3 regions of the Sedimenticola sp. genome follow, and region 1 is predicted to be linked to each of the others. Evidence: predicted binding sites of a transcription regulator. Region 1 holds the regulator's gene; each other region holds the start of a gene.

Evidence for each region. The regulator FliA, encoded in region 1, starts transcription of late flagellar genes. The targets are predictions, from matches to a motif close to GCTAAAGTTNNNNNNNNNNCNGCCGATA.
Region 2: the regulator FliA is predicted to act here: its motif matches at 8,597-8,624, upstream of ACQY5R_RS16425 (transglutaminase-like cysteine peptidase).
Region 3: the regulator FliA is predicted to act here: its motif matches at 6,068-6,095, upstream of ACQY5R_RS05075 (methyl-accepting chemotaxis protein).

What each region holds. Positions count from the first base shown of each region.
Region 1 is NZ_JBNKFS010000001.1:20,099-30,320, reverse strand. It holds gene flhA (flagellar biosynthesis protein FlhA) at 1-638, shown strand, start outside; gene flhF (flagellar biosynthesis protein FlhF) at 726-1,970, shown strand; gene ACQY5R_RS00165 (MinD/ParA family protein) at 2,005-2,844, shown strand; gene ACQY5R_RS00160 (RNA polymerase sigma factor FliA) at 2,841-3,581, shown strand; gene cheY (chemotaxis response regulator CheY) at 3,638-4,012, shown strand; gene ACQY5R_RS00150 (protein phosphatase CheZ) at 4,046-4,759, shown strand; gene ACQY5R_RS00145 (chemotaxis protein CheA) at 4,772-6,991, shown strand; gene ACQY5R_RS00140 (protein-glutamate methylesterase/protein-glutamine glutaminase) at 7,076-8,131, shown strand; gene ACQY5R_RS00135 (flagellar motor protein) at 8,133-8,873, shown strand; gene motD (flagellar motor protein MotD) at 8,873-9,703, shown strand; gene ACQY5R_RS00125 (ParA family protein) at 9,700-10,222, shown strand, end outside.
Region 2 is NZ_JBNKFS010000029.1:1,398-11,619, forward strand. It holds gene ACQY5R_RS16370 (Mut7-C RNAse domain-containing protein) at 1-417, opposite strand, end outside; gene ACQY5R_RS16375 (protein-L-isoaspartate(D-aspartate) O-methyltransferase) at 424-1,110, opposite strand; gene ACQY5R_RS16380 (YbhB/YbcL family Raf kinase inhibitor-like protein) at 1,133-1,609, opposite strand; gene ACQY5R_RS16385 (OsmC family protein) at 1,762-2,223, shown strand; gene ACQY5R_RS16390 (CPXCG motif-containing cysteine-rich protein) at 2,257-2,448, shown strand; gene ACQY5R_RS16395 (GNAT family N-acyltransferase) at 2,538-4,253, shown strand; gene ACQY5R_RS16400 (TraR/DksA C4-type zinc finger protein) at 4,281-4,571, shown strand; gene ACQY5R_RS16405 (thiopurine S-methyltransferase) at 4,677-5,339, opposite strand; gene hemF (oxygen-dependent coproporphyrinogen oxidase) at 5,348-6,289, opposite strand; gene ACQY5R_RS16415 (NADPH-dependent FMN reductase) at 6,318-6,932, opposite strand; gene ACQY5R_RS16420 (hypothetical protein) at 7,462-7,830, opposite strand; gene ACQY5R_RS16425 (transglutaminase-like cysteine peptidase) at 7,987-8,559, opposite strand; gene ACQY5R_RS16430 (hypothetical protein) at 8,950-9,165, shown strand; gene ACQY5R_RS16435 (GFA family protein) at 9,197-9,634, shown strand; gene ACQY5R_RS16440 (ANTAR domain-containing response regulator) at 9,933-10,222, shown strand, end outside.
Region 3 is NZ_JBNKFS010000005.1:132,209-142,430, reverse strand. It holds gene ACQY5R_RS05100 (cyclic nucleotide-binding domain-containing protein) at 1-101, opposite strand, end outside; gene ACQY5R_RS05095 (substrate-binding periplasmic protein) at 433-1,905, shown strand; gene ACQY5R_RS05090 (ATP-binding protein) at 1,902-4,289, shown strand; gene ACQY5R_RS05085 (GGDEF domain-containing response regulator) at 4,286-5,239, shown strand; gene ACQY5R_RS05080 (HD-GYP domain-containing protein) at 5,245-5,829, opposite strand; gene ACQY5R_RS05075 (methyl-accepting chemotaxis protein) at 6,232-8,025, shown strand; gene ylqF (ribosome biogenesis GTPase YlqF) at 8,259-9,182, shown strand; gene ACQY5R_RS05065 (DUF2167 domain-containing protein) at 9,355-10,222, shown strand, end outside.

The DNA of each region.
Region 1 (10,222 bases):
CGACCCACCTGAGTGAGATATTGCAGTCGCATGCCCATGAGTTGATTGGGCATGAAGAGGTGCAGCAGTTGATGGAAGTGCTTGGCCGCAGTGCGCCGAAATTGGTGGAAGATCTGGTGCCGTCGGTTCTGACATTGGGGCAACTGCTGAAGATACTGCAGAACCTGCTTTCGGAGGGCGTGCCGATCCGCGATATCCGCACGATTGCCGAAACATTGGCGGAATACGGTACCCAGAGTCAAGACCTCGGCGCTCTGACCGCCAAAACCCGGGTCGCACTCTCTCGTTCGATTGTTCAGCAACTTGTTGGTCCTGTTGAAGAAATTCCTGTTGTGGTGTTGGATCCTGGATTGGAACAGATATTGCAGCAAACGATTCAGCCTACCCAAGAGGGGGGCGTCGGGTTCGAACCCGGTCTGGCCGAACAGTTACAGAAAGCGCTGGTCGAAACCGCCAGCCAACAGGAAACAGCAGGACAAGAGAGTATTCTTCTGGTCGCGGCGCCCATTCGCATGTGGATGGCGCGTTTCGTCAAGCACAGCGTGCCGGGCATGAGCGTACTCTCGTATAACGAAATACCGGACAACCGCAAGATCAAAGTGGTTGCCACGGTGGGCAGGCCCAATGCAGACACATAAGGCAGCCATCGCTAAACGGTCGATCATTTGAAAATGGCGAGTTAAAGAGCCGTTTGATCGTGTAGCTGGCTGCAGGGAAAGCTAGGTATGAAGATTAAACGCTTTTTTGCATCGGATATCAGGCAGGCATTGCGACAGGTTCGCGAGGCGCTGGGCTCCGATGCGGTCATTCTCTCCAACAAAAAGGTCGATGGTGGTGTCGAGCTGGTGGCGGCTATTGATTATGATGCCGCCGCCTTTATCCCCTCGCCGGAAATCCATACGAAACCCACGCTGGAGCCGGTCAAATCGACCCGCCAGGAGCGGAAAAGTGCTCCCGCTGCCGCATCCACCCCACCTGTAGCTTCTGTGGCTGCATTGAAGGAGCAGGTAATTCCCAAGGTGGAGTGGAGTCAGGATCCGGTCCTGGTTGAAATGCGTCAGGAGATGCGGGCACTTCGTCGTATGATGGAAAATGAGCTTTCCGGATTAAGCTGGCGGGAGATGGGACACCACAAGCCGGAGACGCGTGACCTTTTCCGCAAACTGATGGGACTCTCCATCAGTCCCGATATCTGCGGTGAGCTGGTTGAAAGCGTCACCGACGTAGAGACAGCTGACCAGGCTTGGAGAAAGGCACTCTATTATCTTGCCAACCAGATCCAAACCGTCGGTGATGATCTGCTGGAACAGGGCGGAGTGTTTGCGCTAATTGGTCCTACCGGTGTGGGCAAGACCACGACAGTGGCTAAGCTGGCCGCCCGTTTTGCCCTGCGTTACGGCACCCGTCAAGTGGCGTTGATCTCCACAGACAATTACCGCATCGGCGCCCAGGAGCAGTTAAATACCTATGCCAGGATCCTGGATGTCCCGGTACGATCAGCTGGCACTCGCGAAGAGTTGGCTGTGGCGCTGAACGGATTGACCGGTAAACGGTTGATATTGATCGATACGGCCGGTATGAGCCAGCGTGACGTCAGGCTGAGTGAACAGCTGGCACTGCTGGATGTGGCCGGTCAGGGTGTGCGCAGCTTCCTGACCCTCTCTGCCGCCACCGATTACTCCTCCATGGAACAGGCGATCAGCGCGTTTGGTGCGGCCAAACCCGAGGCCTGTATTTTGACGAAAGTGGATGAGGCCGGTTCACTGGGTGGTGCGCTTTCAGCGTTGATACACAAGGCGCTACCCTTGGCCTTTTTTGCTGACGGTCAGAAGGTACCCGAAGACCTCCATTTGGCTCGTTCGCATACGCTGGTCAGCAAGGCCGTGGCATGTAGCAATGGGGGCGCGGAGTATTCCGACGAATACCTGGCCCTGGCGCTCGGAGGTGCGAGAGCAAATGCTCATGGTTGACCCAATAACTGATCAAGCAGCAGGATTAAGACGCATGGTACAGCCTACACCGGTACGGGTAATCGCGGTCACGGGAGGTAAAGGCGGAGTCGGTAAGACCAATATTTCGGTAAACCTGGCCGTTGCCATGGCGGAGATGGGGCGTCGAGTGATGTTGCTCGATGCCGACCTTGGGCTCGCCAATATCGATGTGGTATTGGGTCTGCATCCGCAGTACGACCTGTCCCATGTGTTAAGTGGTGAACGCTCTCTGGAAGAGGTCGTATTGCAGGGGCCGGCCGGCATTCGGGTGGTGCCCGGGGCATCGGGTGTGCAGCAGATGGCCGAATTGAGTGCCGCTGAGCATGCCGGTCTGATCCGCGCCTTCAGTGATGTGGGCGGCGATCTGGATGTGTTGATTATCGACACGGCGGCGGGTATCTCCGATACTGTGGTCAGCTTTAGTCGAGCGGCGCAGGAGTTAATCGTGGTGGTTTGCGATGAACCGGCATCAATCACGGATGCTTACGCCATGATCAAGCTGCTCAACAGGGAGTATGGGCTGGATCGGTTCCGTATTCTGGCGAACATGACCCGCACGGCTGAAGAGGGGCGCAATCTTTATAACAAGATGTGCCGTGTCACAGACCAGTACCTGGATGTTATGCTTACCTACATGGGCAGCATTCCTTACGACGAAAATCTCAGAAAGGCCGTGAAATCACAAAAACCCGTGGTTCAAGCCAACCCGCGTAGCCATATCGCAAAAATATTCAAGAATCTGGCGCAAAAGGCCGATAACTGGCCTGTACCGGACGGTGCTAGCGGGCACCTGCAGTTCTTCGTGGAACGGCTGATTCAATACACAAGTCAGAGCGGGGAGATAGGCCGGTGAACGGATTAGCGAGCTATACCGCGATTCAGGAGATGGATGCCGACACCTTGGTGAACCGGCATGCGCCACTGGTCAAGCGTATTGCTTATCATCTGATGAACCGTCTGCCACCCAATGTTCAGGCGGATGATCTGATACAGGCAGGGATGATCGGTTTGCTTGAGGCAAGCAGAAATTACGATCCCAGCCAGGGGGCCAGCTTCGAAACTTATGCAGGGATTCGCATACGGGGAGCCATGCTGGATGAGATTCGGCGTAGCGATTGGACTCCCCGGTCAGTACATCGGAAAGCCAGAATGGTCGCGGATGCCATGCGATCCATAGAGAATGAACAGGGGCGGGATGCACGGGATGTAGAAGTGGCAGAGATACTGGATATGAATTTAGTTCAGTATCATCGCATTCTGCAGGATGCGGCGGGCTGCCGGATCTTTAGTATTGAAGAGCTGCAGGCGGTGGGCGAGCTCCCCTACGACGGCAACGACAGCGAGTCGGCGGGGCTGTTTGACGGCATGCAGAAAGACGCCTTTAAGAAGGCCCTGGCAGAGGCTATCGCCGGTTTGCCGGAAAGAGAGAGATTGGTTATCGCACTCTATTACGACGAAGAGATGAACTTGAGAGAGATTGGCCAGGTTCTTGGCGTCAGTGAGTCCAGGGTGTGCCAGATACATAGCCAGGCGACGTTGCGACTACGCGCCCGCCTGGCAGATTGGTTATCCGATACAGATGAGTTCTGATCGGTTTATGAAAACGCATAACGGCATCGAGTTTGGAGGTTGCCTTGAATAAAAACATGAAGATTCTCATTGTGGACGATTTTTCCACAATGCGACGGATTATTAAGAATCTGCTTCGGGACCTGGGGTTTACCAACACTCAGGAAGCAGACGATGGTAATACCGCTTTGCCCATGTTGCAGTCAGGTAACTTTGATTTCCTGGTAACGGACTGGAATATGCCGGGTATGACCGGTATTGATCTGCTGAAGGCGGTGCGTGCGGATCCGAATCTGGTGAAATTGCCGGTGTTGATGGTAACGGCTGAGTCAAAGCGCGAACAGATCATTGAGGCGGCACAGGCAGGTGTCAATGGATATGTGGTGAAACCGTTCACCGCCGTAACTCTGGAAGAGAAGATAAGCAAGATTTTTGAACGTGTAGGCAGCTAAGCGTCAGCATGACAAATCCGTCTGGAGAACTGTATGGATAGTGATGAACGTCTGATGCTGGCAAGACAACTGGTTGAACAGCTTGAGGCAGGCAACGAGGAAGAGGCGACGCATATTAGCGCCATGCTCTCGGAAGGTGTTGAGAGCAAACTGTTTGTTGAGGTAGGGCGGCTCACACGGGAGCTGCATGAGGCGATCAATGAGTTTCTGTTGGATCCCCGCATCAATGAGATGGCACAAATAGATATTCCGGATGCCAGTGAACGATTGACCTACGTAATCAGCATGACTGAAAAATCCGCCAATAAAACCTTGGGAGCCGTAGAAGCAGGGTTACCGCTGGCGGATGACCTGGGCAAAAAGGCACTGGCAATTTCAGCGCAATGGGAACGCTTCTGCAATCGGGAGCTGTCGGTCGATGATTTTCGGGAGTTGAGTAAGGATTTGGGTAGTTTTCTGACCTTGACAACGGAAAGGTCGAAGCAGTTGCATAGTCATTTGACCGATGTGTTGATGGCTCAGGACTTCCAGGACCTGACCGGACAAATTATCCGGCAAGTGATCACCCTGGTACACGATGTTGAAGACAAGCTGGTACAGCTGGTTCGGATATCCGGCTCAAAATTGCCAGAAAAACAAAAAGATGCAAAGAAACTGGAAGGACCCGTTATTCCCGGCATTGATCAGGGCAATACGGTCAATGGACAGGATGATGTGGATGACCTGCTATCCAGTTTGGGCTTTTAGAGGTGTCGAAGCATGGCCATTGATATGGATGACGAGATCCTGCAGGACTTCCTGGTTGAGGCCGGGGAAATCCTTGAGCAACTGAATGAACAGTTGGTGGATCTAGAACAACGCCCCGACGATTATGATCTCTTGAATGCGGTTTTTCGTGGCTTCCATACCATCAAGGGCGGCGCAGGTTTTCTGAGTATTGACCCGCTGGTAACGGTTTGCCACCGCGCAGAGGACGTATTTAATCTTTTGCGCCAGGGGCAGCGTCGGGTAGATGCGGTCCTGATGGACGCCGTGCTCCAGGTGCTCGACGTTGTTAATGAGATGTTTGCCAAGGTGCAATCGGGTGAAGAGCCGGATGACGCTGACCCGGTATTGATTGAAACGCTCCACCAATTGGCTGTTCCTGAAAGTGAAGTAGCGGATGAGGTTCCTACTGTTACATCCGCAGCCGAATCTGAGCCCGAACCCGAATCAGACCCCGAACCTGCCCAGGTGGTTGAGGCAGCAGGATCGCCTGTCGACCCGGCGCTTGGCGGCGATGATATTACCGAAGAGGAGTTTGAAAAGCTGCTGGACCAGCTTCACGGAACCGGCAAGCACGGCGGCGTTCCCGCTCAAGCCGACCCGGTGAAAGCGGAGCCGGTAACTGAGGCGGCTCCCGCTGGCGGTGATGACATCACTGAGGAAGAGTTTGAAAACCTCCTGGATCAATTGCATGGAAAGGGGCAGTTTAAGGGGGTGCCGACGGCGGCTGAAGAGAAGGCGGCCGCCGCCAGGGCCAAATCGCCTGTCCCCCAGGTCGCCGCTGCCGCGACGGCAGACTCCGATGAGATAACGGAAGAAGAGTTCGACGCCCTGCTCGATGAATTGCATGGCAAGGGTCAGTTCGGCGCGATCAATGGCGTGGCGGAAGCTCCGAGCGCCAAGTCAAGTGCTGCCGCCAAGCCAGCTAAACCGGCCTCAAAACCGTCGGAAAAGCCGAAGCCGACTATACAGCGATCTGCCCCTGAAAAAGCAAAGGCCCCAGAAAAAAACGACGCCGGACAAGCCCGCAAGGCCCCTCCGGCTACGGCAGAAACCACTATCCGTGTTGATACCGCCAGGTTGGATGAGATCATGAATATGGTCGGCGAACTGGTGTTGGTGCGCAATCGTCTGGAAACGCTCAAGGCCAAGCTTGGAGACGAAGAGGTAGCCACGGCGGTAGCCAATCTGGATGTGGTGACTTCGGATCTGCAGAACTCGGTGATGAAGACCCGCATGCAACCGGTGAAAAAGGTATTTGGCCGTTTTCCCCGGGTGGTGAGGGATTTGGCACGCAGTCTCAAGAAGGAGATCGATCTTGAACTGCACGGTGAAGAGACCGACCTGGATAAAAATCTGGTCGAGGCGCTCTCCGATCCCATGGTGCACCTGGTGCGTAACGCGGTGGATCATGGCATCGAAAGTCCGGATGAGCGGGAAGCGGCCGGCAAGCCCCGTAAAGGCAAGGTGGTACTTTCAGCGGCTCAGGCTGGCGACCATATCCTGCTGACGATCGCTGATGACGGTAAAGGCATGGATCCCGATGTGCTGCGTCGCAAGGCGGTTGAGAAGGGCATGATGGATGAAGAGGCCGCGGCGCGTCTGGATGATAAAGATTGCTATAACCTGATATTCGCGGCCGGGTTCTCGACCAAGACAGAGATCTCCGATGTTTCGGGACGCGGGGTCGGCATGGACGTGGTGAAGACCCGCATCGCCCAGATGAATGGCCAGGTTGAGATTGACTCCGAGTACGGAAAAGGGAGTTTGATCACCATTAAACTGCCGCTGACACTGGCCATTCTACCAACCTTGATGGTGGTTTTAGGTACGCAGCCGTTTGCCTTGCCGTTGGCGAGTGTGGTGGAAATATTTAATTTGGATCTGCGCCGTACCAATGTAGTGGATGGACAGTTAACCATCATGGTTCGTGAGCGGGCGTTACCGCTTTTCTACCTGCATAAGTGGTTGGTGCCGAACAGTTCGCGGGAGAACCGTGAATCGGTCGGTCACGTTGTCGTCGTGACGGTGGGCAATACCCAGGTCGGATTGGTGGTGGATCATCTGATCGGCCAGGAAGAGGTGGTTATTAAACCTCTAGGCGCTCTGTTGCAGGGCTTGGACGGCATGGCAGGGGCGACGATTACGGGTGACGGTAATATAGCCCTGATCCTTGATATCCCGGGGCTGATGAGAAAATATGCCCGTCGCTGATCGCCAATCCAATTCGCGAGAGGTGGTTGCGGTAAGTTTTAATCGTCTCCTGCCAACTCCAGGTAATCAGCGAGATGCGCACCCATGATTGCCTCCCGGGTGCGTGTACTGATCGTTGATGATTCGGCCTTCTTCCGCAGAAGGATAGCCTCTATTCTGGGCACGGATCCGGCGATAGAAGTGGTCGGTTTTGCCGGTGATGGACAGAGCGCAATACGGGAAGCCCGGCGGCTGAAGCCGGATGTGATCACCATGGACGTGGAGATGCCGGTACTCGATGGCATCAGTGCGGTAAAACGTATTGTGGCGGAAAATCCGACGCCGATCCTGATGTTTTCGTCATTAACCCACGAAGGGGCCAAGGCGACGCTGGATGCGCTAGAAGCGGGTGCGGTGGATTTCCTGCCCAAGCAGTTCGATAGTTCAACGGGTCAAGAAGCATCGAAACTGCTGGTCCGGCGGGTGTTGGCAATCGGAACGCGCGGCGTCACGCGTCGGCTCGGTACCATTATACGACCCCAACCGTCCGTCAAGCCTGTCGAGCCCAGGGCAGTTGCTCCGGTCCATCGCGGAAGTTACAAACTGGTGGCTATTGGGGCATCCACGGGTGGGCCGGTGGCTATTCAAACGTTGCTCGCTGCACTGCCCAGCGATTTCCCCTTGCCGATAATCATTGTTGTGCATATGCCGGCCAGTTTTACCCCGGCCTATGCGGAGCGGCTCGATACCCAGTGTGCCGTTAGCGTCAAAGAGGCGGTTGATGGTGATCTGCTGCGTCCGGGACACGCCTTTCTTGCGCCGGGTGGCAAACAGATGATTCTGGAACGCCGCGGAGAGGGGGCTGTCATCAGAATCAAGGAGAGCACTTCGGATCAGACCTATCGTCCATGTGTGGATGTGAGTTTCGGATCAGCCGCCCGTTTGATGCCACGTGAAGTGTTGGCCATTATTTTGACCGGAATGGGGGCGGATGGAAAACAGGCGGCACGTGCACTCAAGGAGGGAGGTTCGACTATTTGGTCGCAAAGCGAGGAGAGCTGTGTGGTATACGGAATGCCTCAGGCGGTAGAAAAGGCAGGGCTATCCGATCGTGTACTAGCCCTGGCGGATATCGGCCCCAATCTGATCAAGGCGGTGTGATGTGGATTATCTGAGCATAGTCGGTGTCATTATCGCCTTTGGCGCAATCCTGGGAGGGAATGCGCTGGAAGGCGGCGAGGTAGGGGCGCTGGCTAACGGGCCGGCGTTGGTGATTGTGTTTGGCGGCACCGTGGGTGCCATCATGCTGCAGACGCCGATGTCGGTGTTTTTGCATGCCCTGCGTTCGGCGGGAAGTGTCTTCAAACCACCCAGGCAACAGTTGAATCCCACCATCAAAAAACTGGTGGATTGGAGCAATATCGCCAGAAAAGAGGGCTTGCTCGGACTGGAAGAGATAGCGGAAAAGGAACCGGATCTGTTTATTCGCAAAGGTATGCAACTGTTGGTAGACGGCAGTGAGCCGGAAGTTATCCGCAATATTCTGGAAGTGGAGATAGAGACCCGTGAGCACCATGATTTGCAGGCGGCCAGGGTCTTTGAGGGTATGGGCGGATACTCGCCTACGATCGGTATTATCGGTGCTGTCATGGGCCTGATTCATGTCATGCAGAATCTAGCGGACCCCGGCAAGCTGGGTAGCGGTATCGCCACGGCATTTGTGGCTACAATTTATGGTGTCGGACTGGCAAACCTGTTTCTCCTTCCGTTTGGCAACAAACTGAGGGCGTTGGCGCTGACCCGGACACATTATCGGGAAATGGTGGTGGAAGGTATCGTATCCATTGCCGAAGGGGAAAACCCGCGCAATATTGAATCCAAACTTCAGGGATACATTATCTGATGGCGCGCAGAAGACGGCATGAGGAGCATGACAACCACGAACGGTGGTTGGTCTCCTATGCCGATTTTATTACCCTGCTGTTCGCTTTTTTTGTCGTGATGTACTCCATTTCGTCGGTCAACGACGGTAAGTATCGGGTGTTGTCCAATACCCTGACGGAAGCTTTTGTTGCCCCGGTACGCAGCAAGGATCCCATCCAGGTCGGTGAGGAAGTGCGTACCCTTGAGCCGCAGATGGGTGATCCGGTTATTCCGGAGCAGAGCCGTCCCCAAGAACTGAGTTCAGACCCGATGTCCGAAAAGCAGGGTGGCGATTCCATTGTCGAGATCCGGACACTGGATGCAGTCCAGGACTCGCTGTCCAAGTCGCTCCTTGAGTATGCCGATCAAGGGCTAGTTAATGTGACCCACACGGATAGGGGGATAGAGGTCGAGATGAAGAGCAGTATGCTCTTCGATAGCGGCAGCGCCCGACTTTCGCGAGAGGCGCTCAAAGCCTTGCGCAAGGTGATTCTGATCGTCAAACCGTTGCCCAATATGATTAATGTGGAGGGGCATACCGATAATGTCCCGATCAATACCATTAGCTTTCCGTCAAACTGGGAACTGTCGGCTGCCCGTGCCGCCAGCGTGGTGCACTATTTCGCCAAGCTGGGCGTCGCTTCCGATCGAATGGCAGCGATTGGTTACGGCGAATTCAGACCGCTTTCCAGCAACGACACAACCGAGGGCAGGAAAAATAATCGACGTGTCAATCTGCTTATTATGTCGCAGCAGATGATGGATAGCAGTGGATACACGCCTGAGGCTTCTCCCGGGGGTGTGAAATGAAGGTCTGGACAATTGCCAATCAGAAAGGGGGCGTTGGCAAAACCACCACCGCGGTAACGCTGGGGGGGCTCCTTTCGGTATGGGGGTTCCGTACGTTGCTGGTGGATATCGACCCGCACGGTTCATTAACCAGTTATTTTCGGTACGACCCCGATGTTATCGAGGAGAGCACCTACAGTCTGTTTCAGGCAGCGGCGGATAAAAAAACCATTGACCCGGCCACACTGTTGTACAAAACCGGCACGGAAGGGCTGCAACTCTTACCGGCATCGGTTGCGCTGGCGACGTTGGATCGGCAGGCAGGACGTATGGAGGGGATGGGCTTGGTGCTGAAACGGGCTTTTGAATCTCTGTCGGGGCAGTTTGACTACGTGATGATCGACTGCCCTCCGATGCTGGGTGTATTGATGGTGAATGCGCTGGCGGCCTGTGAGAGGTTGGTGATCCCGGTCCAGACGGAATTTCTTGCCCTGAAAGGGCTGGAACGTATGCTTCACACGTTAAAAATGGTGTTGAAAG
Region 2 (10,222 bases), on a different contig from region 1:
TTGGATCGAAATTGCTGCCAGGGTGGGGTCGTCGTAGTCATTGCGATACAACGTGTCGAAACCGAGCATGCGCAGGTAAGCGGCGAGACGGCCCAGGTGGACATCCAGGACAAAGCGGGTTCTGCGTAAAGGCTTAGGGCGTAAATGGGTGAGCGGGGTGATGTCCAGGGCTTCAAACATTGGGTAGACACTGATCCGGTCGCCATTTTGTACCCGGTACTGAAAATCAACCGATCGGCCATTGACCAGGATGAGGTCAATCTCGGTATGGGGCACCCCCAGTGATTCGATTACATCCTTGATCGACGCCGCCTGATGGTAGTAATGCACAAACTCGACCTTGCGCTGCTCCGCGGGTAAGAAGTCGTTCAATTCCGCGTAAAAACGCAGACTAACCTGGAGTGGTGTCCCGCTCATTTGCCGCTACTCGGCATCCGGCGGCGCGTGACTGTCTACCAGCGGCACGAAGGCGACACCGAGAATGTCGCGGGTTTGGGTGTGGCCTTGCCGGTCCTTTTCCAGCAACAGCAGTCGCTGTGACAGATGCGGTGAGCCCACGGGGATAACCAGATGTCCGCCTAGCGTGAGCTGCTCAATCAGCGCGTTGGGGATATACGGCGCGGCAGCCGTGACGAGGATACCGTTAAAGGGTGCGTACTCGGGCCAGCCTTGATAGCCGTTACCGCTTCGGGTCAGGATATTGGTATAACCGAGGTGTTGAAGCCGGTCGGTCGCTGCGTCACTAAGCGGTGACAGCCGTTCCATGCTGTATACCGTTTGGCACAATAGCGAGAGCACCGCCGTCTGGTAGCCGGATCCGGTGCCAATTTCGAGTACGCGATGGCCGGGTTGCGGTGCCAGCAGGTCGGTCATTAGCGCGACAATATAGGGCTGGGAAATGGTTTGCCCGTGGCCGATCGGTAGCGGTCCATTATCGAAAGCCTGCGCCTGCATATTTTCCGGCACAAACGCATCGCGCGGCACCCGGGCCATTGCGTCCATCACCCGGGTGTCCAGCGCTGACTTTCCAATCATATGGCGGGTATAGCGTACTTCACTGTCGATATCCGCCAACATCTGCTGCATACCGGGGTTATGTGGGCGAGTCATGTGTCGCTACCTGCCCGTCCCATTACCGTTGTTTTTGATAGGTTCCCATCAACTGCGCTTGTGCAATGATGTGACCCTGCATAGCATTTTCCAGTTCGGCTTTTGAGGGGTTGTGCAGGTCACCAAGAAGTCTGTCCAGGGCGTAGAGTTTGAAGAAGTAGCGGTGCCGGCCGATGGGTGGGCAGGGGCCGCCATATCCGGTACGGTGCCAATCGTTGATGCCTTCCCGGGTACCCGGGGGTAACTGCTCAGTCGTGGTGTGCTCAGGCAAGCCCGTGGTGGTGGGAGGAAGGTCATAGAGCAGCCAGTGCACCCAGGTCATCTTGGGCGCTTTCGGGTCCGGGGCATCGGGATCATCCACGATCAAAACCAGACTTCGGGTTGTTCCGGGGAGACTTTGCCAAGAGAGAGGAGGGGAAGTGTCTTCACCTTCACAACTGTATGGCCGAGGTATTGCCTGGCCGTTTTCGAAGGCGCTGGAGGTCAGTGTTAAGGCCATAAGGGTCTCCTTATCTGAGTGCGTTGGCTCAATGGCTATCCTGTTTGATTATTACCATAGTCCAGATTTCTCCAAACTTTTATGTCTATGTTCCGCGCGGTCGTACGCGTGCGCTACACTATCCGTGGTGGTGAAAAAACAGGAGATCATCCATGTCTGAATACAGTGCCCGGGTCGTCTGGGAACGCGGTGAAGCCAACTTTCTGGATAACCGGTACTGCCGGGGGCATCGTTGGGAGTTTGACGGCGGCGCCTCCGTACCCGCCTCTTCATCGCCCCATGTGGTACCGCTGCCACTTTCGGTCGAAGCCAATGTGGATCCGGAAGAGGCATTTGTCGCGTCGCTTTCCAGTTGCCATATGCTGTTCTTTCTTTCATTGGCCGCCCAACAGGGGTTTTTGGTGGATAGTTATGTGGATGATGCCATCGGGGTGATGGGAAAGGATGCGAACGGCAAGACGGCAATGTTACGGGTGGCACTGCGACCGCTAATCCGCTTTGGTGGGGAACAACAACCGACCGCATCGCAACTGAATGCCCTGCATCATCAATCCCATGAACTCTGTTTTATAGCCAATTCCGTGAAGACAGAGGTGGTGGTCGAACCGGCCTAGTCATCGGCCAGAAACTTTCAGGGGAGTCGCGTTATGGATCTGATTCAGCAACGTACTGTCAACTGCCCGTATTGTGGTGAGCCCTTGCTGTTGTTATTGGACTGTTCCGTTCCGGAGCAGGAGTATATCGAAGATTGCCAAGTCTGCTGTCAGCCGATCACCGTTACCCTGAATTGTGATGATCCTGATGATCTCTATCTCTCGGTCAGACGCGAAGACGACTGATATTGACTGTCATCATTCGTTAACCTGGGCGTAAATCCGCCGTCATCTAGCCCGGTTACTCTGCAGCAAAACCGATGTGGAGATGACTGGTGCTAAATGTTGAACAGGTTATAACCAACCGATTCCCGGAGTTTTTTGAAACTAAACCACGGTTGTTGTCCCGGCCGTTGGTACGCTTTCTCCGCCTGTTATTTAATGAGCGTGAGATCAATCATTTTCTTGAGCGCAATGCGGGGATTACAGGACTCGATTTTATCGAGAAGGTGCTGGAGTATTTCGATCTGGATTACTCCCTGAGCAGCAAGGAGTTGGAAAATATCCCCCCCAGCGGCCGGGCGGTGATCGTTGCCAATCACCCGTTGGGTGCACTGGATGCCCTGGCGCTGATCCTGATGGTCAGTCGGGTGCGTAGCGATATCAGAGTTATTGCCAACGATCTGTTGTCATCGTTGAAACCGTTGAATGAACTACTACTGCCGGTAGATAACTTTGGCGGTGGCTCAGCGAAATCCCATATCAAGCGGATTTACGATTCCCTGCAGAAAGAGCGGGCGGTCATTGTGTTTCCCGCCGGTGAAGTGTCGCGCCTACGACCGAACGGCGTGCGGGATGTGCACTGGAAACCGGGGTTTCTGCAATTTGCCAAACGCACGGCCTCACCGATCGTCCCGGTGTATATCGACGCCAAGAACTCCCCACTGTTCTACGGCGTGTCGATGCTCTCCAAACCGCTGGCCGCCCTGTTGCTGGTGCGTGAAATGTTTCGCCAACGGCGGAATACCATCGGCTTTCATATCGGCGAAGCGATACCGATCCACACCATCAGCGAGTCCGGTATTACGCCCAAGGCTCAGGTCAAAATGTTGCGTAAGCATCTGTATCGTATCGGTCAGCGACGCAACGGTATATTCGCTACGGAAAAAAGTATCGCCCATCCGGAATCACGACAGTCACTGCGTGCCGAGTTACGTGAGGCGGAGTTGCTGGGAACGACCACCGACGATAAGCAGATCATACTTTCCGACTGGAAAACGGACTCCAGTTTCATCCGCGAGATCGGTCGGCTACGCGAGTTGAGTTTCCGCAAGGTGGGTGAGGGGACCGGACAGCGGCGGGATGTGGACAACTATGACCAATATTACCAACACCTGGTGCTCTGGGATGACACACAACTGGAAATCGCCGGGGCCTACCGGTTCGGCGATGCGGCGTCTATTGTGGATGGCCGTGGTCTGGAGGGGCTTTACAGTGCCAGTCTGTTCAAACTGGATCCGGCGTTCACGGCATTCTGCACGCAGGGGTTGGAGTTGGGTCGTAGCTTTGTCCAGCCGGCATTCTGGGGATCGCGTGCACTGGATTATCTCTGGCAAGGGTTGGGTGCTTATGTCAGACATCATCCGAATGTGCGCTACCTGTTTGGACCGGTCAGTATCAGTTCGCGCTATCCGGTTCCTGCCCGTGACATGATTGTGTATTACTTCAGCCACTACTATGGATCAAGACGGGGGTTGGCGGAGTCTTACAATCCCTATCGGATAAACCAGGGCGCGCTGGATGAGTGTAAACAGATCTTTTCGGGAGAGGATGCGAAGGGGGATTTTCAGGAGCTGAAGCATCAGTTATCCCTTTTCAATCTGACCGTTCCCACGCTCTATAAACAGTATACGGAGTTGTGTGAAGAGGGGGGCGTGCAGTTTCTGGCGTTTGGTGTCGATCCCCAGTTTGCCGATTGTGTGGATGGCCTGATTTTGGTTGATCTGGACAAGGTGAAGGCTTCCAAACGCAAGCGTTATATCGGGGAGTGATTCCCGCAGGGAAAAATGGAGAGAGTGATGGATATTGCAGATATGGCGGACAAGTTTATTGAGGATCAGGTGCTCATCTCGGTGATGCGCATCCGTGAACATAAGGTGGCCCAGGAAGCGTCGCTTTGTGGAGCGGATCGTTATTGCGTCACCTGCGATACGGCTATACCCCGAGCACGTCTGAAAGCGGTGCCGGGTAGTGTGCACTGCATTCATTGCGCATCCAAGCAGGAGCGGGAGCGGCCGGGGATGTTTACAACAGTGGAACGGCATCGCATCAACACAGAGTTGGATGATTATCTGCTGAATATCTGTTAACCCGGAGGTCCCCAAATCTTGGGCGAAGACCGGGTATCCGGAAAGAGGCAGCCGGATAACTCTTTTATTCGTTGTCATCCTGCTGAGCGGGATGACAACGGTTTATTATCTGGGTTGAGGCTGCAGCAGATAGACCTGTTCAGACATGGCCGTCACGCCCCTGTTTTGGAAGCGGGGATTGTCGGCAAGAATATCGCGGTTTAGGATGGTCTTGATTCGATAGCGGTCGGCATAGTGACGCTGCACCTCCGCTTCCTGCACCGAGAAGGGTGGACCATCCATCTCCTGTTGCGGATACGTCATCGTGACCAGCAAGGTTGGAAGTGGGGCGGGAAAGAGTGTTTGCAATGTTTCCACATAGATCGGCCGCATGGCCGGGGGCATGGCGATGAGGGCGGCACGGTCATAAATGGCGCGGCAGTTTGCCACATCATCAGCCGTTAGGGAAAAGAGGTCGCCGCAAAAAATGACCAGTTCATCACAGCTCCAGCGTTCGAGGCCATTGGCAACGGTCACTTCGGGTTGTAGCTGGTTCTCTTTAAAAAAATCGGCTACGGCAATAGGGCTGATCTCAACCCCCAACACCTTATAGCCTTGTTCCAGCAGCCAGAGCATATCGCGGCTCTTCCCGCACAGCGGCACAAATACGCTGGAGCCGTGCGCCAATTGCAGCCGTGGCCAGTACTGCTGCAGATAACTGTTCACCTCTTGCTGATGGAAACCGATCTGGTTTTGTGCCCAGCGATCATGCCAAAACTGCTTATCCATATACGTCCTCAATCTGCGTCAGCTGGCTCTGCCAGCCAGCTTTTCGGTTTCAGGTATTGCTCATACAACTGCGCCTCTTCCGATCCCGCTTCAGGTCGCCAGTCATAGCGCCACTTTACCAGTGGTGGCAGTGACATCAAGATGGATTCGGTTCTCCCTCCGCTCTGTAATCCGAACAGGGTGCCCCGATCGAAAACCAGATTGAACTCTACGTAGCGACCGCGTCGGTACAACTGAAAGTCGCGTTGCCGCTCACCGTACTCTTGCGCTTTACGGCGTTCCACAATGGGTAGGTAAGCGGGCAGGTAGTGGTCACCCACACTCCGCATAAAGCGGAAACAGTCATCAAATCCCCACTCGTTCAGGTCGTCGAAAAACAGCCCGCCGATGCCGCGGGGTTCATCCCTATGGCGCAGATAAAAGTAATCGTCACACCACTGCTTGAAGCGTTCGTAGGTGTCCGCACCGAATGGTTTGCAGGCGGCGTGCGCGGTGCGGTGCCAGTGTCGGCAATCCTCATCATTGCCGTAATAGGGGGTTAGGTCGAAGCCACCGCCAAACCACCAAATTGGGTCTTCATCTTCCCGCTCGGCAATAAAAAAGCGCACATTGGCGTGGGAGGTGGGGACGTAGGGATTCCATGGGTGGATGACCAGGGATAATCCCATCGCCTCGAATGCCCGTCCGGCCAGTTCCGGTCGATGGGCGGTGGCGGATGGCGGTAGGCTTTCACCTACTACATGAGAGAAATTGACACCTCCCTGTTCGATTATATGGCCATCGGTGATTACGCGGGTGATGCCTCCACCCCCCAAGCCGTGTCGGGCATTGCGGCTCCATTCATCGGTGTTGAAACGCGCCGCACCGTCGCACTGTTCAAAGGCATCGCAGATCTGCTGTTGCAGTTGTTGCAGATAGTGAGCGACAGCCGCTTTGTCCGGACTGTTCATGGTTTGATTCCTCGGTCTGGATGTTTGATTACATACCATTGCCAAATTTTTTGTGCAGCGCGATGCCGCTGTCACGTACCGTCTTTAGCGCTGATCCATATTGGCCGAGTAGTGCCAGCGCCCAGGCGATACGCTCTCTGAAATAACCGTCGAAGCTCGGATTGTTTTTCTCGGGATCGTCGTTGAGAACCGACTCCACATGACGCACGATAACTTGTTCCGGGATATAGCAGAGACGATTGTTTTTATAACTACTCATACGTAGCTCGGCCACCGGATAAGCTCCGCCATCACCGGCTGAGACGGTTACGATCAACGCCGGTTTGTGTCCCACTTCGTTTTTACTACAGAGTAGGAACAGGTTTTTCAATCCGGCCGGGACCTGGCCGTGCCATTCCGGCGAAACCACGACAAAGGCGTCGCTGCTGCCAAACAGGGTGCGCATCGGTTTTAAGATTTCGTTCCATTCCGGGTCATCCTCCCAGACACGCTGATCCCATAGCGGGAGAGGGTTGCCGGCCAGACTGAAGATTTCCGCACTCTCGCAATAGTCCGAATCCTGCAATACCTGCTGGATGTGCCGGGCCACCTTCATACTCTGGGACGGGGTGCGATGGCTTCCGCTGATAATGGTAACGTTCATCTCAACTTCCTGAGGCTAAAAAATGCCCACGGTGTGTGGGCGACTAATAACCGACGATAATGGTAGGATATTAAGATGTCAATCCTGTTGGTCCGCTGCCTGTCACGCGCTGTGCAAATCCTGTCAACTCCCTACCGTGACAATTACTATGCCCGACTACCGGGACATTTCTAGCAATAGACTGCTTCGAGTCTGCAGGCAGACATCAATCCGATTAGCGTTGGCCTGGATGTGGCCTGCTTGCCTGATCTTGACCCGGAAATATTAAATCCGGATGAATTAGCCGCCAGGTTTGACGACTTGTTGCCTCGATGTGGACTGAGCGGTTTGGTGAGAGATGGGCCACAAAAGCGGCGGGGTGAGCAGGCGATGTCGAAACCCCGTGAGTGCAGCCAAAACCGGTGACTACCAACCGGTTGATCATTTGCCGAGTCTGTAGTGCCACCTACTGGATGAACAGCCGGAACCGCGATGCTAGGTAGAAGTGGAGCCGGTTGAATTGGCCCAGGTTACGCCTCCGAAGCGGGTATCAACTAATGGATATCTCCAGATTACGCCGCCGCTTGCAGGCGATCTGTCCGTCCGGGAGATTTTTCCTGCCCGCCACCATCAGGGTGCGGTCGACCCATTTTCTGGCGCTGAGCCGGTAGTCGTTCAGCTGTTTTCCAGCCAGTGAGCGGATCGCTTTTTCCGCCGTTTGCTCCGGATAGACCTCGACTAAACCGTGATATTCGACGCTGCCGGTATCCATATCGAGAATTCGAATCAGGTTGCACTTGGCAACGGTGCCGCCTTTGCTGAAAGGGAGAAACCATTTGGGTTGCACGGCATCCTGAACCAGGGAGAGCAGTTCCTGGCGCTTTGCGGCAGCGGGGACATGGGGTATGAAAATTTTCATCGCATCCTTGAACGTGAGACAGCAATTTCAAGAACAATTATAAGTGACAAGCTTGTCCTAAATGGTGAATTAATCAACTATTTTGTTAATTTTCTACATTTTTTGCGATGGGGTAAAAAAGGGGGCGTTGTTAAAGACCGGTTTCACCGGTCCGCATTAATACGCGGCGCTGAGTTTCAATTCAGAAAGGATTAACTCGAACTTTTCAAATTTCGGATGAGACTCAAGGAAATGGTCGTTCTGGTAGACACGCCCGGCAGCATCCAACTGGTAGACCGGGTGGTAACCCGATTCCGCCAGGGTCTTGATTTCATCGAACAGATTGTCCAGCACCAGCGCGTTGTCACCCTGGCCGATAATCAGCACCATGTGGGGCACCCCTTGCGGCGTGTGGACATAACTGAGCCTCAGCTGATCTTCCGGGATGGATTTACGAATCGCCGGGTCCAGCATCTTGGCAATGCTGATATCCTCGCAATCGCCGGTTCGAAGCTTGACCGTCTCTGTGGGGGATTGCCAATGATCCTGCAGGCTGTCCGGTTTGTACGTAACAAACAGGTTCCATTGGCGGTTGATCTGGGCCAGTTCACTTTTGGTGAGTGTGCCGCGGCTCTTATTGACCTGGGTTTTCTGCTGTACCGTTTGGGTCTTGATTTTATGGGTGGCACAGCCGGACAAAAGGGCGGGCGCCGCCAAGCCAATCAGGAGATAACGAAACAGAGTCTTCATCAGGCAGATACCATAAATCCAAGTCCAATGTTCTGTTTAGGGGCGTTTTGCATAAAAACTTGAGCAAGGCTAGCAAACAAATAGCAATTAATCCATCTCTAAATGCCTGAGTAACTTACTGTATTATTTAGTAAAAAAGAATATAAAGATACATTGGGCGTGGGTAGGCGACAGCAGGATTTGCATCTTGATGGGCGCCCAAATAGCTATTTGGATCGGTGAAGGAAGAAGAGTAACTTGTTGATTTATAATTTTTTACAGAAACCCTGTCGGTGGGCGGATGTTAGTTTGTGTGTCCGATTGGCACAGGGTGAGAGTCAATCTTGGGTGTGAGGGTCGCCTATTGACAGGGGGGCTCCAGATCACCCATCACTTAACTGGATAAGATCGATGGAAACTTCAGAGTTTGGATTCTGGGCTATGCTGATTTTCTGGGGTAGCGCCGTGGGTGGCATTGTTTTGGCCATCAACTGGGCCCGTTTGAAGGGGCGCAACCCGGTAAAACGTGAACTGTTGGAAAAATCCCTTAAGCAGCGACTGGAAAGGGGAGATCTAAGCCGGGAAGCGTATGATCAAAAGCTGGCGGCATTGAAGGACAGCGATTAGCCGTCACGTATCGCTAAAATCGGAGAAGTGAATGAGTAACCCCATACAACCCCCCCTTCGCGGCCAGTGCCTCTGTGGTGGCGTGAAGTACCAAGTGGATGCTATCGAACCCAGGATGGCCCACTGCCATTGCTCGATGTGCAGAAAGTTTCATGGCGCGGCTTTTGCCACCTTTGGCGAAGCAAAATCAGCATCGTTTCATTGGCTGGAAGGGGAGGATCTACTTAAGAGTTATCGTGCGGAAAACGGAACAGTGCGTCGTTTCTGCGCCAATTGTGGCTCCAGCCTGACCTTTGCACCGCCCAAGGATACGGGGGAATACGTCGAATTTACCCTGGGCACCTTGGTGGATGACCCAAAGCTGACACCGGACGCCCATATCTTCGTCGGCTCCAAGGCGGGATGGGATCATATATGCGATCAATTGCCGCAATATGAGGCGGGTAGGGGGAGTCAGCAACTGGATTGAATCCGGTGCCGTATAGTTGACTAACCGTTTGGTCGGCGGTTGTAACGATTTCTATTTTCTGTCGTCGGTTTTATCCGTGCCGGCGGTGTGCTCTCTCTGTTCCCTCTCTTCCTTCCTCTGCACCGTTCCAGGCCGGCCTGTCTGCCGCTGTTGCCAGTTTTCTAGAGTTGGCACAGGGACTGCATAGTCCGGTTATCGCAGTAAATGATTGGGAGAGGACCGTGTCAGATTTCAAACGATCTTCAATGCCTGAAGTGGTGGGCGGTTTGAATCGCTTGCCCGGTTTGGAGCGGGTGTGATGAGTCAACGAGTATTGGTGATCAATGCCCGTGCCGGGCAGGCGGAGCGTCTCACTTTGGCGTTGCAGGAGAACGGTCATGTTGTGTTGGCAACCGAGCCTCTGACTGAACAGTTGGAGACGCAGGTCGAGACCCTGCAACCGGACTTGCTGGTGTTGGACGTCTATCAGCCGGATCAGTCGATGCTGGAGCAGATCAGCCAGATCAGTCGTCGTATACCGCGTCCGGTGGTGATGTTTGCCGATCAGGGCGATAGCGAAACGGCCGCTGCCGCGGTGGATGCCGGTGT
Region 3 (10,222 bases), on a different contig from region 1:
TTGCACGTCAGCTCTTCCGTATGCCGGGCAACCTGCTCCAGCTCCTGACGGGTCATATCAGAAAAAAGAGGGATCTGTTCCAGTAAGTTCGATGCAATCATAATCAGTTTATTCAGCTAGGTATGACAGTAAGCAGCATCCAAGCATGCCGGCTGCATCCTGCAGGTGGTAAGGGTACCACAGAACCCCCATTAGCGGTGCCATCCCAAGCCTGCTCCGTTCACGATGGCCCCCACTCCGCCCGCCGGGACGGCGGGCGGAGTGGGGGCCATCGACATCAAACCCGAGCCACCCGTGTAGAAATCATCTAAAGAATGGATCCACTTAACCGCTACCCACTTAGAGGACCGTGTCACATTTCTTTATTGCAGTACAGAAACACTGGCACAGGCAAACACCACGCCATCCGTTACCGTCACGAGGAGATGCGCTATGCGTTTTCCAAAGTGGTTCTACTGGACAGCCGTACTGCTGCCGTTGCTGACAGCCGGCCAATCCCCGGCACAACCGCTGCGGGTACTGACCGAAGAGTTACCACCACTGAACTTCACCGAAAATGGCCGGCTCACTGGCCTCTCCGTGGAAATGGTGCGGGAAATCATGCGCCGCACCGGGCAACAGGATGAAATCCAGTCCCTACCCTGGGCACGCGGCTATCGGGCCGCCCAGGAAGAACCAAACGTCGTCCTGTTCTCTACCACCCGAACCGAAGAGCGGGAGACACAATTCAAGTGGGTGGGCCCCCTGGCCCCCTTCAGTTACGTTTTCTATAAAAAACGCGGCTCAACTATCACCCTCAAGACGCTGGATGATGCCCGCCAGGTTGGCAGTATTGCCACCTACCGAGACGATGCTCGCGAACAGTTTCTGGAAGAACAGGGTTTCACCAACCTGGACAGCTCACCCAAACTGGTAAGCTGTGCCCGCAAGCTGCTGGAAGGGCGTGTCGATCTTTGGCTTGACTCCAACCTGACCGCCTATCAAGTCGTGCAGCAAAGTGGCGAGGACCCGAGAAAGATCGAACCGGTATTGGTGGTAAAAACCAACTATCTCTATATCGCTTTCTCGAAGCAGACCGACGACGCAGTCGTCGAACGTTGGCAAAAGGCGCTGACCGCCATGCATCGAGACGGGACGTTTCAACGCATCTTTGAGCGATGGTTACCCGGTCAAACCCCACCGTCTGAGACGCCCATGTCGGCGACCACGCATACGGCACTCGACCAGCTACACCTCTTGACCGAAGATTTACCCCCTCTGAACTACCGTGATAACGGCAAACTGATGGGACTCTCTGTCGAGATCATACGCAAGATCAAGCAGCGCCTGGGCATGACGCAGGCCATTGAGGTGATGCCCTGGTCCCGGGCCTATAAGCTCACCCTGGAGATGCCCAATATGGCGCTCTTTTCCACGGTTCGAAGTGAAAAACGCGAACCGCTGTTTCAGTGGGCCGGCCCGGTCGGCAGGAACCACAGCATGCTCTATGCCCGCCAGGATTTCGGGCACAGGCTGAACGGACTCGATGATGCACGGCAAGCGGAGAGTATCGGTACCTACAAGGACGATGCCGATGAGCAGTTCCTTACCGAACAGGGTTTTACCAATCTGTATCGTCATGGCGCCCCGGACGCCGCTGTGCGTAATCTAATGGCAGGCCGCATCCAGCTATGGGCCGCCGGCTCATTATACGCACCCCAGGTAATCCAAAAAGCCGGTTACTCGCTCGACCAGGTAAAGCCCGTCCTGACGCTGCGTAAGACGGCGTTTTATATTGCTTTTTCCCGAACCACCCCGAAAGCGGTCGTGACCCTGTGGCAGCAAACCCTGGACAACCTGATAGAAGAGGGAGTGGTCTCAATATCCCATCCCCACTGGGACCATAACCAACCGGCCACAAAATGAATCTCCAGCAACACAAAGGGTTTCGCGCCCGCCTGGCCTATAAGCTGATTCTCATCGTAGTGTTGGTTACCACCTGTACATTGGCCGTTTTCGCCATTCTGCAGGTAGACCGGGCGACGATGAAAATGAAGACTCAACTGCTGGAAAAGGGGCAACGCAGTGCTGAGGTGCTGGCTGCCGCGTTGAGCGTACCGCTTTGGGATATGGACAGCAGCGCTGGCAGCAGCATCGTCTTGGCCGGCATGCGGGAAAGACCCATCATCGGGGTAAGCATCACCGAGCCGCCATTGGCCGAAGGAGAGCTCCCTCGCCCCTGGCTGTCTCTGTGGAAAACCCCGCAGGGTGAAATCGTCGAGCGACTGGAAGGCCCACCGCCGCAAGACAACCTGTATGTCGAAGCCCGGATCATCAAGTCCGGCATCGGCGGTACCACCAGCCCCAAAGAGATCGGCCGTGTCGGCATCTACCTCACCACCAGCGAGATGCAAACCAGCCTCGGTAACTCGGTTCGTAGCATAGCGATTCAGGTGGTGGTACTCGATATCCTGATTATCGTCATCCTCATGCTGGTGATTCGACGCGTGCTGCTCCACCCCATCGGACGCCTGAGGACCACCATGGATCAGATCCAGCAGGGTAATCTCAGCGTCAGGGCGGAGGTAAAATCCAGCGATGAGCTGGGCGAAATTGCCGATACCTTTAACAGCATGACCGAAGAGCTGACGCGCAAGCAGCGTGAACTCGTGGAGCATGCGCATCAATTGGAAACCTTCAACACCGACCTGGAAGACCGCATCAAAGCACGCACCCGGGAGCTGCTGAAGGCCAAAGAGGATGCCGAAGCGGCAGCACAGGCGAAAAGTGACTTCCTGGCCAATATGTCGCATGAAATTCGCACGCCGATGAACGGCGTCATCGGTATGGTCGACCTACTCAGCGACACACCACTCTCCAACCAGCAACGCACCTACCTTGAAACCATCGACAGCTCCGCCGGTGCCTTGCTGACAATCCTGGGGGATGTGCTGGACTTTTCCAAAATCGAAGCGGGAAAGCTCGACCTGCAGTGGCAGCCCTTCAACCTGGAGATCATCGCCGAACAGGTGGTCATGCTCTTTCACCAGCAAGCCGAGGCGAAAAATCTATCCCTGGACCTGGAGTACGCCACTGATATGCCGCGCGCCTTTCGCGGTGACCCGGTGCGCATACGCCAGATATTGACCAACCTGGTCGGCAACGCAGTGAAATTTACCGAGCGAGGGTTTATCCGCTTGCGGGTCGCCCAGCCAGATCCGTCCGGTCCGGTGACCTGCACCATCCAAGATACCGGCATCGGTATACCCGCCGACCGCCTGAAAGGGGTATTTGAGAAATTTACCCAGGCCGATGCGTCCGTGACCCGCCGTTTTGGCGGTACCGGGCTCGGTCTCGCCATCAGCCGACATTTGGCCGATCTGATGGGCGGCTCACTGGAAGTGGAAAGCTGCGAGGGACGCGGCTCGCAATTCAAATTGACACTGCCACTGGAAACGGTGGACGAAAAACTGATACCACCCACACCGAAAACCTCGGCAATCGCACGCCACACCTGGCACTTCCATGCGCAGGTGCTGCTGGTCGAGGACAACAGAGTCAACCAAAAGGTGGCGCGTACCGTGCTTGAACGTTTGGGCTGCGAAGTGGATTTAGCGGAAAATGGTCAAGTCGCTCTGCAATTGGCAGACAAGCAGCGCTACGACATTATCTTTATGGACATTACCATGCCGATTCTGGACGGCTTAGAGACCACGCGCCTGCTACGTACCGTTGAAGGCGTCAACCAACAGACACCGATCGTCGCTATGACCGCTCTCGCCATGGAGGGGGATCGGGCGCGTTGCCTCAATGCCGGCATGACCGACTACCTGCAGAAACCGGTCACCCGGCACGCAGTCGCCACCCTCATGACACGCTATCTCCCGGCGGATAAAGCTCCCGACGTCCGTCACGGACTGTCCGACCTACCACAGGAGATCGCTTCCATACTGGATGCCGATCACCTACGCTCCGCCACTGGAGGTGATATCACCTTAATCGAAGAGATCATCGACATGGCCCTGACGGATGCCCCACAACGCATGCAGGAGATTAACCAGGCGCTGGAGAGGGGCGACATCGACAAACTGGCGGAACGGATCCATGCCCTGACCGGCATCGCCGCCAGCGTGGGGGGCATCGAACTGCGACAACTAACTCAACGTATGGAACAAGCCGCACGCCAGGGCGATCTGTCCGAGACCCGGATGTACCATGATTCCGTCAAATCGGCCCTGGAGCGACTCTGCCAAACGTTACGCAACAAGGTGTGGCAAGGCACCCCACTACAAACGGTACAGACACCATGAGCGTGGAATCCTTATCGGAAACAGTCAGACCGATGCGGGTACTCATCGCCGACGATGAGCGCATCCCACGCACTCTGCTAACCCGGATGGTGCAGGGATGGGAATACGAAACCGTAGAGGCGGACAGCGGCGATAGCGCCTGGGAAATTCTCAACCAACCTGAGCCACCACGTATCGCCATTATCGATTGGGTGATGCCTAAAATGAGCGGCGTAGAAATCTGTCAGGACCTGCAAAATCGAACAGACGGTCCGCTCATCTACACCATTCTGCTCACCAGCAAAACAGATGAAGCCTCCCTGGTCTACGCGCTTGAACAGGGAGCCCACGATTTCTTAACCAAACCGGCCAGTCCGGCTGAGCTCCGCGCCCGACTCCTGGTCGGAAAGCGTTTTATCTGGGCAGATGACCGGCTCAACGAATCACTGGCGCAGATGGAGGAGATGGCCACGACAGACGCCCTTACCGGGGTCGCCAACCGGCGTCACTTCTTCCAACTGGCCGAACGGGAACTCTCCCGTGCCCAGCGTAACCGTTCACCGGTCGCACTGATGATGATAGACGTCGACCACTTCAAGGAGATCAACGACAGCCACGGTCACTCTGCTGGTGACGCCGCACTCTGCCATCTGGTCTCTGTGTGTCGGTTGGGCCTGCGTCGTACCGATATCATTGCGCGTTTTGGCGGGGATGAGTTTGTTATTCTGCTGCCCGACTGCGACACAGAAACCGCACTGCTCACGGCGACACGCCTTAAGGAGGCAGTTTGTACCAACCCGATACCGAAACAGGGCAAACCCTTTCAGCTACGCGTAACCATCGGCGTCGCCACAACGGATGAAAAGCGTTTACCCGCGGATACCATCACCACCTTGCTGCGATTGGCCGATGAAGCGCTCTATGAGGCGAAGGCGGCCGGCCGCAACCGTATCGCCCTACGCGATCAATAATACCGCTACCCAACTTCAGCCAAATGTTGAATCTTGTGCACCAGATAGGGATCCAACTTTGATCCCGCTTCGCTAAACATGATATCCAGCGCCTCCGTCTTGGGGCGGGCATCATGATACGGGCGGGTCTTGGTCATGGCGTCATAACTGTCAGCCACGGAAATGATACGGGAGAGTACCGGTATCGCCTCGCCCTGAAGCCCGTCCGGATAACCCCCTCCATCAAAATGCTCATGGTGGTGCCGCACCACACGCGCCACCAAATCACCGTCCTCCAGCCCAAGCTCCTTGACAATCCCCTCTCCTTTGACGGGATGATGCTTCATCACCGCCATCTCCTCTTCAGTAAAACCATCCGGCTTTAGCAGGATATGATCCGGGATGCCTATTTTTCCGATATCGTGAAAAAACGCGCTCAGTTCCAGTGCGGCAAGCTCGGCCAGCCCCAGGTCGCAGGCCAAGCCGATCAGCCGTGAAATACCGGCCACCCGACGGGAGTGATAGTGGGTATAGCGATCCCGCTCGCCTAGCGCCACACCCAGGGCGCGGGAACCCGGATCAAGCTGGAGACTGTGGAAAGGATCATTCATGCCATGCCGTGCCATTGTGTCGGGCTTTTTAACGTGCACAAGCAACTGGGTCACGCGGATCAATGGGGACCGAGATGACCACCATTCTTCTTTTTTCCCAGAACTGTACCTCTTAGGTCTAAAGTATAGTCAATCAAGCCGGATATACCGGCTAAAATCTCCCTAGCAGGCGCACCACTCTCATGGACAATTCCATCAGTCGATCCCAAACCGAAAGATTGGTTTAATGGTCGCATCAATTAAAGTATTAGTTCATGCGCCCGACAACCTCAATGAACATGAGGCGCAGAGGGTCGGTAGCGGGAAGCGTATACGGACGGCCTCTTGTTAAGGAAGCTGTTTAGCAATGCGGGGCCAGGACTAGGAAAGAACCGAATTACTATAACAAGTCAGAGACAAACCATGAGCCTATATACCCAGATCGAAAAGAGTTTTTTCTTCACACTCACCCGTAAGATCGTCGGTAATGTGGGGTTCCTGCTGCTGTTTCAACTCCTCACAGCCGGGTTGGTGTACAGCCACATTCAAAGCAGCCGATCCCTGCTCGAGCGTGGAACGCCGGATGCCGCCACCACCAAACAGCTCATGTTGCAACTCGATAACCACCTGATGATGATTGGCGCCGTCACCCTACTGAGTGTGATCGCCTCCATCGGCATCATGTTCTATATGCGTCACCTGTTTCTGCACCCGATACAGGGTATTACCGATATCCTGCGCGGCATCACTGAAAAGGACGGCGATATATCGGCCACCCTGCCGATCACCACACAGGATGAAATTGCCGAGATGGCAAACAGCTACAACCAGTTTGCCGAAAATCTGCGCAATATTATCGACAAAACCCGACGTCGTACCGTCAGTGTCGCACTGGGCTCCACCAAGTTGGACAAGATGATCCACTCCGCCCATGCCCGGGTGGATCAGCAGGAAGTGAACGCGACCCAGGTCTTCCAATCCAGCAGCGAAGCGACCCGTGCCATCGATGAAATAGCCCGTCACACCAACACCATCTCAGAACAGAATAGCGCCAACCTCGAAGAGGCCAATGCCTCATCGGAGCGCCTGAATACCGTGACGGAGCAAGTAGCGGCTGTCGGCAAATTGCTGGACGGATTCAATGACACCGTCAACCTGCTAAGCAAAAATTCGGAAAATATCCGCACCATACTCACCATGGTGCAAGAGTTCTCCGACCAGACCAACCTGCTGGCGCTGAACGCCGCCATCGAAGCGGCACGGGCCGGTGAAAATGGACGCGGGTTTGCCGTGGTGGCGGATGAAGTCCGTAACCTGTCACACAAGGTCAACAGTGCTACCGGCGAAATCAGTAAAAATATCAGTGAAATGTCGCAACTGGTGGAGAGCACCAAAAAGGGCACCCAGGAGATCCAGAGCTACACCAGCAATACCCAGACGGTGATCGGCGACACCGCTTCCCAATTCCGCAAGATGGTCAGCGATTTCGATTCTGTCAACTCCCAGCTCATCGAGATCAGCGCCGCTATCGAAGAACTCTCCATTACCAACAAGGAGTCCCATCGCAACGTCAGTGAAATCGCCGAGCTGAGTAAGAGCATCAAGGCCGACATGGATGAATCGCAGACCTATTCCGATGAGCTGGAAGTCGCTACCGAGCAAACCCAGGAGCTGCTGTCACGCTTCATCATCGGTCGCGGCGGATTCGAGAACATGATCCTGACCGCCCGGGACTGGGCCAACCAGATCCAGCAGGCGCTCAATGAGTTGGCCGGCAGCGGCGTCAACCTGTTTGACACCAACTACCAACCTGTCCCAAATACCAACCCACAGAAATATACAGTGCCTTACGTATCGGCTTACGAAAAGATCATACAGCCGATGATCGATAGTTATATCAAGGCGCGACCGGAATTCATTTATGCGGTACCGGTAGATAAAAACGGATACCTGCCGGCACATCACAGCCACCTTTCCAAACCGATGACCGGCAACTTCGAAATCGATAACCCTAACAGCCGCCACCTTAAGATCTACAACAACAACCGTGCCGAAGTCCGCCGTGCGGCCAATACCGAACCGTTCCTGCTACAAACCTATATTCGCGACACCGGCGAAGTCTTGAACGACCTGTCGTTGCCGCTCTATATCAACGGCAAGCACTGGGGTGCATTTATTCTCGGCTTCACTCCGGAACGACTGTTGGAGCGCGATTGATTGACGGAGAAAACCGGCGCATCGAAGTGTCAGGTTTTGTTAGCAATCGCCCCACAAAGTGGGGCTAGAGCCTGTGGCGGCGGTCGATGCCCTAGCCCCGAATGACGCTCCCACATCACCCCGCTTAATCCCGCCCAGCCAATGGACCATCCACCTTCGCTGCCAAACTCCGGTATACTGCCCCGCCAAAGCGTGTCTGAAAAAGTTCGCACTCACGGCAACAGGTAACCAACATGCAGATTCAGTGGTATCCGGGCCACATGCACAAGGCCAGCAAGCAGATCAGAGAGACGCTGCCCCATGTCGATGTCATCATCGAGGTCCTGGACGCACGCATCCCATCCAGCAGCACCAATCCGATGCTCTCCACCCTGCGCGGCGATAAACCCTGCATCAAGGTACTGAACAAGAGCGACCTGGCTGATCCGGTTCAGACGGAACGCTGGCAACACTATCTGGAGCAGGAACAGGGTGTGAAAAGCCTGGCCATCAGTTGCCAACAGCCAACCACCCTGAAGCAGATCCCGGAACTCTGCCGACGCCTGTTTCCGGCCAAGGCAAAGAGTCTGAAGGGGATTCATGCCATGATTGTGGGCATCCCGAATGTCGGAAAATCCACCCTGATCAATATCCTGGCAAACCGTATCATCGCCAAGACCGGCAACGAACCGGCCATCACCAAGGCACAGCAGCGTATCAACCTGGGTGATGGCATCACCCTTTCAGATACCCCGGGGGTACTTTGGCCTAATATCGAGAATCGCAACAGCGGCTATCGGCTTGCCGCTACCGGCGCCATCAAGGAGACCGCCATGCAAAATGATGACGTTGCCCATTTTGCCGCCGAATATCTGCTCGCCGCCTATCCCGACAACTTGAAAAACCGCTACCGACTCGAGCCGCTTCCGGAGACCGAACAAGAGCTGCTGGAACAGATTGGCAGAAAGCGCGGCTGCCTGCGTGGCGGTGGCCAGATTGACATGGAAAAGGCCAGCAAGCTGCTGCTTACCGAACTGCGCGCCGGCCACCTGGGCCGCATTACGCTGGAGACACCGGAAATGATGGAGCGGGAATACGCAGAGACCGCTCGCATTCAAGCCGAAAAAGCCGCCAAACGTGCGGCAAGAAAACAGAAGCGCCGCCCTCGGGAAAGCTGACGGATAAATACCCTATTTTAAACAAGCGATCTTTGATAACCTGAGACAAGTAGGTGCAACCGCCATTACCGCGGCCATACCACCGTACAGTTAAACAATCTGGATGGGTAACAGAGAATAAAGCAGAATCTATCCCCATCCCATCAATCCCGACCTCGTCAAGGAGTGACCCATGCGAGCCATCACCATCGCCCTTTCCTGTCTGTTGATTTTATTCACCGGTACCGCTTTCAGTAAGGAAGAGACACTGTCGGCAGAGCAGGAACAATATCTGAGTTGGGCAAAGAATCTCTGGCAATCGTTGGACAGAAAGCAGGGAAATATCCAACTCCCCAACAAAGTGGCTAGCCTACAGGTCCCTGACGATTTCTATTATTTAAATCCCGACGATGCAGAAAAAATTCTGGTGGATGTGTGGAACAACCCACCCGGCGCCGGCAAGGAGACACTCGGCATGCTCCTGCCCTCGGCTTCGTCACCCTTTGATGGCGACTCCTGGGCCGTAACCATCAGCTACGAAGAGGATGGCTATGTCTCCGATGAGGATGCGGACAATATCGACTACCAAGAACTGTTGCAACAGATGCAGGAATCAACCCGGGAAGAGAATAAGGCGCGTATCAGACAAGGCTATGAATCCATCGAGCTGATCGGCTGGGCCGCCACACCCTACTATGACAAATCATCACACAAGCTGCACTGGGCAAAGGAACTGAAATTCGGCGACGAAGCGCTCCACACCCTAAATTACAACATACGGATACTCGGTAGAAAGGGCGTACTGGTACTCAACTTCATCGCCGGCATGGACCAGCGGGAAATGATTGAATCCCAACTGGGTTCGGTACTGACCATGGCCAATTTTGATACCGGCTCCCGTTACAGCGATTTCGATCCCAGCCTGGATAAAGTGGCCGCCTACGGCATTGGCGCACTGGTCGCGGGGAAAGTGATCGCCAAAACAGGCTTGCTGGCAGCAGGATTGATATTTCTAAAGAAGTTCGGCGTCATTATTCTGGTGGGTGCCGGCGTACTGATCA